One region of the Psychrobacillus sp. genome, then DNA from elsewhere that is predicted to be linked to it. Evidence: riboswitches for the same ligand, from Rfam matches in the RefSeq annotation. Region 1 holds a riboswitch; each other region holds the start of a gene.
The links. A riboswitch is a leader RNA that binds a small molecule or an ion and turns the genes downstream of it on or off. The one in region 1 is predicted to bind S-adenosylmethionine.

Region 2: it holds a riboswitch for S-adenosylmethionine, as region 1 does, so the genes downstream of both, AC06OU_RS00550 (MetQ/NlpA family ABC transporter substrate-binding protein) here and metA (homoserine O-acetyltransferase MetA) in region 1, are expected to answer to the same signal.
Region 3: it holds a riboswitch for S-adenosylmethionine, as region 1 does, so the genes downstream of both, AC06OU_RS00990 (methionine ABC transporter ATP-binding protein) here and metA (homoserine O-acetyltransferase MetA) in region 1, are expected to answer to the same signal.

What each region holds. Positions count from the first base shown of each region.
Region 1 covers NZ_JBAEAP010000163.1:7,041-10,187, reverse strand. The annotation lists gene speD (adenosylmethionine decarboxylase) at 1-143, opposite strand, end outside; gene metA (homoserine O-acetyltransferase MetA) at 358-1,266, opposite strand; SAM riboswitch class I at 1,413-1,516, opposite strand; gene abc-f (ribosomal protection-like ABC-F family protein) at 1,601-3,147, opposite strand, start outside.
Region 2 covers NZ_JBAEAP010000021.1:1,021-4,167, reverse strand. The annotation lists gene AC06OU_RS00555 (methionine ABC transporter ATP-binding protein) at 1-310, opposite strand, end outside; gene AC06OU_RS00550 (MetQ/NlpA family ABC transporter substrate-binding protein) at 654-1,463, opposite strand; SAM riboswitch class I at 1,557-1,670, opposite strand; gene AC06OU_RS00545 (hypothetical protein) at 1,982-2,899, opposite strand; partial or broken gene AC06OU_RS00540 (aminotransferase class I/II-fold pyridoxal phosphate-dependent enzyme) at 3,075-3,147, opposite strand, start outside.
Region 3 covers NZ_JBAEAP010000034.1:769-3,915, reverse strand. The annotation lists gene gcvH (glycine cleavage system protein GcvH) at 1-65, shown strand, start outside; gene AC06OU_RS01000 (toprim domain-containing protein) at 140-490, shown strand; gene AC06OU_RS00995 (thioredoxin family protein) at 501-821, shown strand; SAM riboswitch class I at 861-965, shown strand; gene AC06OU_RS00990 (methionine ABC transporter ATP-binding protein) at 1,057-2,082, shown strand; gene AC06OU_RS00985 (methionine ABC transporter permease) at 2,075-2,743, shown strand; gene AC06OU_RS00980 (MetQ/NlpA family ABC transporter substrate-binding protein) at 2,757-3,147, shown strand, end outside.

The DNA of each region.
Region 1 (3,147 bases):
TATTGCTCATCAATGTATTCAATATATTTTTCCCTTTCTTCCTTCGTCCTTGTATAACAAATATCATACATATTAAAGCTTAGTGTTTTCGTCAGATTATTAAAACCATGTAACTCGATTCTTTGTTTTGGTGTCAAACTCATAGACATAACCCCACTTCCAATAAATTGAAAATCCATACTTTTATAAATATGTGTATCAACAAAATACAATGTCTCTTCAATTTTGTCTTCCCTAATATTTGAATAAATAAAACTAAAATCAATAAAAAACTCCTGAATATTTAAACAGGAGTTTATATAAGTCAATTTCATAATTTTTGTTTTAATAAAATTGACTCATATATATTTCTTCTATTTACTCCCAGTTATAAGGAGTAGCCTGATAAACATAGTAATTCAACCAATTAGAAAACAATAAATGTGTATGTGCCCTCCATGTATTTAATGGCTTATTTGAGGGGTTGTTATTTGGGAAATAGTATTTGGGCATCTCTATATCTATTCCTCTAGTTATGTCTCTATGATATTCCTCTGCTAATGTGTGTGCATCATACTCTAAATGACCAGTGACCATCACCATTTTATTGTCGTTAGATTTTACAAGAAACACACCTGCTTCCTCCGACGTAGATAAAATAGTTAGTCGCTCATCCTTTTCTATTTCTTCTTCAGATACAGAAGTGTAACGAGATACGGGAGCATTAAACTCTTCATTAAATCCTCTTATTAAATTCTCCACTTGGTTAGTTAATATATGCCGATACACTCCTGAGCATTTTTGAGAAAGTGAGAATTTATCTATACCAAAATGATAATACAGTGCAGCCTGCGCCCCCCAACAAATATGTAACGTGGAGGTGACATTGGATTTAGACCATTCCATTATTTCCTTCATTTCATTCCAGTAATCGACCTCCTCAAATGGCAACTGTTCTACTGGAGCACCAGTTATAATCATCCCATCAAACTTTTTTTCTCTTATTTGATCAAATGTCGTGTAGAAAGTATCCAAATGGGTTTTGCTAGCATTCTTGGATTCATGCGTTGCTGTATTCATAAAGGTTATATTCACTTGTATAGGAGTATTTCCTAGAAGTCTTAATAGCTGAAGCTCCGTTTTTTCCTTCTCAGGCATTAGATTAAAAATAATAATGTTAAGTGGACGGATGTCCTGCCTGTAGGCACGCTCTTGATCCATGAGAAAAATTTTCTCTTCTTTTAACAGCTTAGCTGCAGGTAATTGTTTCGGAATATTTATAGGCAATGACTTTCCCCTCCCAATGAAATGCGCAAGAGCACCTGTGATTTCGCCCCACAAAAAAGTAAGAAAGCGACCAGGAGCAAGGCGGCTATTAAAATAAATACCCCTCTTTCCATGTAAGAAAAGAGAGGCAAGAATTTGCTAGCTAGCTCTTATCTTCCAAGATCGTCTTGTTAGGAATTAGCACCTTTCTGTATAACAGAGGTTGCCGAAGTATCACAGGGCCTAATCCCTCCACTTCTCTTGATAAGAATATTAAATTATTTAAATTATTCATTAATAAATCATATTAGCATGCTCTATTACTTATATCAACCTATTTTGAGAAGTATTCTGGTCATTCTGCTAAATCTAGCCATTTCTCTAATAATTGCTCCAATTGCTCCTCTACCCGAAGTTTTTCCAAGCTTAATGCCTCATAATTTCCCCAATCATTCTCTATGCTAATTTGTTTAGTTAGCTCATCTAGAACATTTTCGAGATCACTTATTCGTTTTTCCAGAGGAATTTCCTTTTGTTGTTTGACAGGTGTTGCTTCTTTTAAGGGCTGATTGATTACTTTTTTCATAGTATTTTCTTTTGAGCAGAACTCATTCCATTTTTCCCTTGCCCATTCATAAGGACCTTCAAATGTGGTAAGCACGCCATGCTCTAGCCAAGCAGTCCTTGGAAATAGTTTATTTAGAAAATATCTATCGTGAGATACTGCAATAATAGTCCCAGTAAAATCATCTAGCGCTTCCTCTAATACCTCTCGTGAATCAATATCAAGATGATTCGTTGGCTCATCTAATATTAGACAATTTATGTCTTGATGCATTAGCTGAGCAAGACGGAGTCGCATTCTTTCTCCTCCACTTAAATCAGCAATTCTTTTAAAAACATCCGCCCCATAAAACATAAACTTCGCTAAAATGTGTCGGGCCTCTCCCTCTGCCACATTTACTTCAGCTCTAAAAATATCTATCAAGCGAGCTTTGGGATCTGTTATTTCGAAATGTTGAGAAAGATATCCTTGGCGAACATTACTACCAAATCGTGCTTCACCCGAGTCAATTAACTCTACTCCTCTGAGAATATTCAAAATGGTAGTTTTACCTGTTCCATTCCTACCAACGATTGCAAGACGGTCCTTCCAATATACATGAAGTTCTGCACTGTTTAATAACATTTTTTCACCAAAGCTTTTGAAAGCCTCTTCCATTATGACAACTTCTTTTCCGCTTCGGGGTGCCGCATCAAAAGATAGACTCATTTTCTTAGGGTCTATTAGAGGTTTACGAACCTTTTCCATCCGCTCTAGTGCCCGTTCCATATTCCTCGCCTGACGGTGTAAACTTGCATTTGGAGGAACTGCTTGGTTAGCCCATATCCTTAATCTTTTTATCGCTTCTCTCATTTTCTTTATCTTTTTTTGTTGTTCCTCATACTGTTGAAATTCACGAGTAAGTTTTTCTTCCTTTTCGATTAGAAAAGAAGAATAATTACCATGATATTTCGTAAGCATACCATCCTCAAGATCTGCAACTTTTGTAACTACCTTATGTAAAAAATATCGGTCATGTGAAATAATAACAACTGTTCCTGTATAACTAACCAAATACTCCTCTAACCACTCTATTGCAAACAAATCCAAATGATTAGTCGGCTCATCCAACAGTAAAAGGTCTGGCTTGGTTAATAGTAGCTGTCCAAGCATTATTTTAGTTTGCTCACCACCACTTAAACTTGAAAATGGCTGTTCTATAAAACCACCTAGCTGTAGCCCTTCAACTACTTTATCAATTTCGGAATCAATGGTATATCCGCCCTGTAACGTGAATTCTTCCTGTATGTCTCCATACTGCTTTAGAAGTTTTTCCATCGCCTCAGCATTTCCCACTG
Region 2 (3,147 bases), on a different contig from region 1:
CAATATTATCATAAACAGTTGCTGTTTTTAGAAGGTTAAATCCTTGAAAGATCATTCCTATTTTATTTCGTACCATACGTAGCTTCGCCGGGGGAAGGGGGGTAATGTTATTGCCGTTTATGTATACTTTTCCGGATGTTGGTTTCTCTAATAGATTGACACAGCGAATGAGCGTACTTTTCCCTGCACCGCTATAGCCTATAACTCCATGAATCTCACCTTTTTTTACGTGTATGCTTACGTTATTAACAGCCTTAACCGTACTGCTTTTACTGTTGAATTCTTTTGTAATATTTTCTAAAACTATCATGAATGATCTTCCTTTCTAAAAAAACGCCGGCAGACATAGATGCCGGCGCTTTTCTTGATATCAAGCTCCGGCGCCTTGCCCCTCGGGGTCAAATGGTCAAAACCTATTTCTGCGCAAACTCGTCGTAAAAAGAGCGTTTGCGGTAGGAAAAGAGCTGCCTCTTCACTTTTTAGCCATTTGCCTGTCGGGGCAGGGATAGGCGCCTATGCTTTTCTTGATGTCTAGCTCCGGCGCCTTGCCCCTCGGGGTCAAATAGGAAAATACTCCGGTGGCAGTGGACCTGCCTCCTCGCATTTTCCCATTTGCCTGTCGGGGCAGAGATAGGCGCCTGCGCTTTTCTTATTTACCAACCTGCTAGTGCAGAGCCTTGGAATTCTTCTTCAATAAATTCTCTAACTTCGTCTGAATGGTATGCTTTAATGAATTTTTGAATGGCAGGGTCATTTTCATTTTCCTTACGAACAACAATATGGTTAACGTATGGTGAATCTGCTGACTCTAACAAAATAGATTCTTCTCCAGGGTTAATACCAGCTTCCAAAGCATAATTGGAATTGATTGCTGCTGCATCGACTTCACTAAGCTGTTTTACTATTTGAGCAGCCTCTAATTCTATAAACTCAAGGTTTTTAGGATTTTCTTCAATGTCTTGAATAGAAGCATTTCCTTTCTTACCTTCTTTAACTTTGATAAAACCATTCACTTCTAAGATGTCTAAAGCACGTGCTCCTTGTGTCGGATCGTTTGGTAGCCCAAAAGTTGCTCCATCAGGCAATTCATCGAAGGATGAATACTTTTCAGAATAAACGCCCATTGGAAGTAAAATAGTCTCAGCAACTGGTACTAGCTCTGTATCATTATTTTCGTTGAATGAGTCAAGAAAAGGTAGAGTTTGATAACTATTTGCGTCCAAGCTTCCTTCATCAAGAGCTGTGTTTGGAAGTACGAAATCTGAAAAAGCCTTAATCTCAATTTCTAGACCGTCACGTGCTGCAACTTCCGCAACAACCTCAGTAACTTGTTCATGTGGACCTGACGTAACGCCAACTACTAATTTATTTTCATCTAATGGTCCTGATGTAGCATCATCACCACAAGCCGAGAGCAACCCTGTTAATAAAACTCCTGATAACACTAAGCTAAATTTCTTCATTGTAATTCCTCCTGAATATGTATTAATAAAAACGAATAAATATAAAAGCCTCTCTTTCAAAAGAAAGAGAGGCACACAAATATGTATTGTCCTCTCTTATCTTCCAAAACAAAATGTTTTGCAGGATTTAGCACCTTTCTATACTTTTTTAGTATAGATGGTTGCCGAGCTTCAACGGGCCAGTCCCTCAGCTACTCTTGATAAGAGATAATAATCTATTAAGTTTTTCGTTTTTACTATAGAAAAAATTTACTACACTACTCTATTGAAGTCAATAGTTATTTTAACATTTGTATAATTGTTTAGAAAAATTCAAATACAAAATTATATAAATAATTATACATAAGTGAGTGATTTGGAAATACTAAGATGTAAGCATTTAAAAGCTTTACATTTAGCTTTACACTTTATTTTTATGGTTATGTTAAAGGTAAGGGGTGATTTAAAAATGCACATAAAAAGTGATCTGGAAAATGTTTCTCCAAGCTCACTTTTTATGTGCATTTTATACTACTATTTTAATTAAGTAATGCAAGTTTTGCTTTAGATGGCGTTTCATACTTTACAGAAACTCCATTTAACATGGTATTGTTTTGTACAATATAATACCCACCACCTAGACCATACATGGGAACATATCCATCAAGTGGTTGTTTAGCTGAATACACTCGGAATTCTTCGTTAGGCATTAATTGTCGGATAGGTTCAAGACCAGGTTCGCCACCATCAACACTATTAATTACCTTAAATAAAGTAGTTTCCTTAAGGATTGTAACTTTTCCGATTTGTCCTGCTTTAAGTTCCGTTTTCCCCCACATAACTTTTGTAGAAGAATCTACTAGTAATGCAAGTTTTGCTTTAGAAGGCGTTTCATACTTCAAAGCACTGTACATATGGACAAACAATCCGTCCCCTAGACCGTATTCTCCTCCGTATAAATCTGTACGGTATGTATAGACACGATACTCTCCACCTGCTGGTAACACTTTTCCTCTAGAGCCATCCGCCTTATATGTCGCCACATCTGCGTAAAGTGTTACTTTACCAATCTGCCCTTTTTTTAATTCCGTTTTCCCCCACATAACTTGTGTAGAAGAATCTACTAGTAATGCAAGTTTTGCTTTAGAAGGCGTTTCATACTTCAAAGCACTGTACATATTGACAAACAATCCGTCCCCTAGACCGTATTCTCCTCCGTATATATCTGTACGAAATGTATAGACACGATACTCTCCACCTGCTGGTAACACCTTTCCTCTAGAGCCATCAGGCTTATATGTTGCTACATCTGCGTAAAGTGTTACTTTACCAATCTGACCTTTTTTTAATTCTGTTTTCCCCCACATAACTTGTGTAGATGAAGCTTCTGATGTGATGGAGAAGGTAAACATCGCTACTAAAGTAAATACAATCGCTATAAATATATTTTTTTTCATTTTTTACCTCCTACAATAATTAACCAATTATAACATAAAATACATTCCTGTTTTGATATAAATTAATATAGGTTTCGAGTTCATTAAACTAACCTCGAGCGTTAGTTTAAATACATTCTTTCACAAATTCTTTAATACCAACTGATTAATTTAAAAGGAGAAACTGATTTACTTGTTAAAAAAGCTGTAGCTTTTCTATTCTTTCAACCGCTTCGACGAGTCTATCCTCATCAACTAATAGCCCAACC
Region 3 (3,147 bases), on a different contig from region 1:
CTGACGTATCAGAAGTGGACAGCTTATTATCTCCTGAAAAGTACGAAGAATTAATAGCAGAGTAATAATGAAAACGCCGGTTAATAATCGGCGTTTTTTTCATATAATAAAGGAAAGGATAAGTTGGGAGAGAAGCTAAATGGCACATGTATTTAGTGATAAAATAATTATCGTTGAGGGTAGGTCTGATAAGCTGCAATTATTAAGCCTTCTCGATGAATCTCCAGAAATTATATGTACTAATGGAACGATATCCGATGTAAAATTGGAGGAGCTATTAAGCCCTTATGATGGCTTGCCGATTTATGCTTTTCTAGATGCAGACAAATCCGGGGAACAAATTCGATCGGTCGTTAGGAAGGAGTATCCAGAGGCAATTCATTTGTATACGAACCCGACGTATGGCGAAGTAGCAAACACACCGGCGAAGGTTTTGGCATCTATATTAAAACGTGTTAATATTAAGGTGAAAAAAGAATTTTTACCTTAGGATGATGTGTATGAATGAATGGACTAGAGAACAATGGGATAGCGCTAAAAACAATTCAACACTTACCTTGTTTTATATCTATACGCCTATGTGTGGAACGTGTCAGGTAGCAAGTAAAATGATGAATGTTATTAAAGAAATGGTTACCTATCCAATTGGTCAGGCAAATATTAATTTTCTAGGTGATTTGGCGATAGAACAGGAAATTGAAAGCGTCCCTTGTCTTCTTATTACAAAACATGGGAAAGTGGAAAAGAAAATCTATGCTTTTCAATCAGTTCCTTACTTATTGGAAACAATAAAGGCTATTGACGAAGATGGAAACCTATGATAATATTCGTTATGTTGAAAACACAATTTAATAGTGTCGCTCTTATTAAGAGAGGTGGAGGGAAGTGCCCTTTGAAGCCCGGCAACCGTCATGAAAGTGAAATGGTGCCAAGTCACGCAAAGCTATAGCTTTGGGAAATGAGAGAATGGATGAACGTTATTTTAAATAGATAACATACACCCCTTCTGCTCTTTTGCAGAAGGGGTTTTTTATTAGGAAAGGTGGTCAGATTTACTTGATTAGTTTAAAAGAAGTTTCGAAAAGATTTATTACCAAGCAAGGAGAAATCGTTGCAGTTGATAGTGTAAATCTGGACATACAGCGTGGAGAAATTTTCGGGATTATTGGTTACAGTGGAGCGGGCAAGAGTACGCTAATACGATTGTTGAATGGGCTAGAAAAGCCATCTGACGGTCATATTACAGTGAACGGCCAGGAAATTACATCTATTAATGAGGACAAGCTTCGAAGCTTTCGTCAAAAAGTAAGCATGATCTTCCAGCATTTCAATTTACTTTGGTCGCGAACAGTCGCTGAAAATATAGCATTCCCATTAGAAATTGCAGGAGTTCCAAAGGAAAAAAGAAAAGCTAGAGTAGAAGAGCTTTTAAGCCTTGTTGGATTGGAGGGAAGAGGAGACTCTTACCCATCACAATTATCTGGAGGACAAAAGCAACGCGTAGGAATTGCCAGAGCGTTGGCTAATGGTCCAGAGGTATTGCTTTGTGATGAGGCAACATCTGCTCTTGACCCTGAAACAACCGACTCCATTTTAGACTTGCTCGTAAGCATTAATGAAAAACTCGGACTAACCATTGTGTTAATCACCCATGAGATGCAAGTTATTCAAAAGATCTGTAACCGAGTAGCAGTTATGGAAAATGGGCAAGTTGTAGAAGAGGGAGATGTGCTTGAGGTATTCCAAAAGCCACAACAGCCTATTACAAAGCGTTTCGTTTCTCAAATTTCTGATTCCAAAGAGCCGATTCAAACCATTCAAAACCTAGTTAAGCTTTATCCAAACGGCAAGCTAGTTAAGCTCGTTTTCGTTGGAGATACTACAGAGCAACCAATTCTTTCGAGATTAATCAAACAGTTCGATTTAGAGGTAAACATTGTCCAAGGGAATATCTCTCACACGAAAAGTGGAGCGTTCGGGACACTAATCCTGCAAATCGATGGAAATGAACAAGCGGTGGAAGATGCCATACAATTTATCCACTCGCAAAAAGTTAAAACTGAGGTGATCAACAATGATTGAATCGTTATTTCCAAATGTTGATTGGCCTAAAATGTGGGAAGCCACTATAGAAACCCTTTATATGACCGCAATTTCTACAGTCCTAACAGCAATCTTTGGTCTAATTTTAGGACTTTTATTGTTTTTGACAAGTCCACACCAGGCATGGGCAAATAAAATAGCAAACTGGTTGACCAGTGGAGTAGTTAATATTTTCCGTTCTATTCCTTTTATTATTTTAATCATTTTGTTGATACCATTTACAACGTTGTTGACGGGATCGATGCGTGGTCCGAATGCGGCCATCCCTGCATTAGTAATTGGAGCTGCTCCATTTTATGCCCGTATGGTTTTAATCGGATTACGAGAAATCGACAAGGGTGTTTTAGAGGCAGCTAAATCGATGGGTGCTAAAACCTCTACAATCATTTGGAAGGTTTTATTGCCAGAATCGATGCCAGCCTTAGTATCTGGTATTACCGTAACCTGTATTTCACTAGTTGGTTATACAGCGATGGCTGGAATTATTGGAGCTGGAGGACTTGGAAATCTAGCATTTCAAGATGGATTCCAACGTAGTCGCGAGGATGTAACATTTATTGCCACTATTTTAATATTAATCATCGTCTTTATTCTACAATGGATTGGCGATATTATTACTACAAAAATTGATAAAAGATAGGGAGAGATTGAAAATGAAAAAATTATTGGCTGGGGTTTTATTATCTGTTAGTGCATTAACGCTTGCTGCTTGTGGCGATGAGGATAGCGACAAATTAGTTGTTGGTGCCTCTAACGTACCGCACGCAGAGATTTTAGAGCAGGTAGTACCTATATTAGAAGAACAAGGCATTGAGCTACAAATTGAGACGTACCAAGATTATATACTACCAAATAAAGACCTTGATTCTGGTGACCTAGATGCCAATTACTTTCAACATGCTCCTTATCTAGAATCACAAATGAAGGATTTCGACTATGATTTCGTAAATGCTGGTGGTATCCATATCGAGCCGATTGGTCTTTACTCTAAAAAATATGATTCTATTGAAGAGCTTCCTGAAGGAGCAACTATCTTAATGAGTA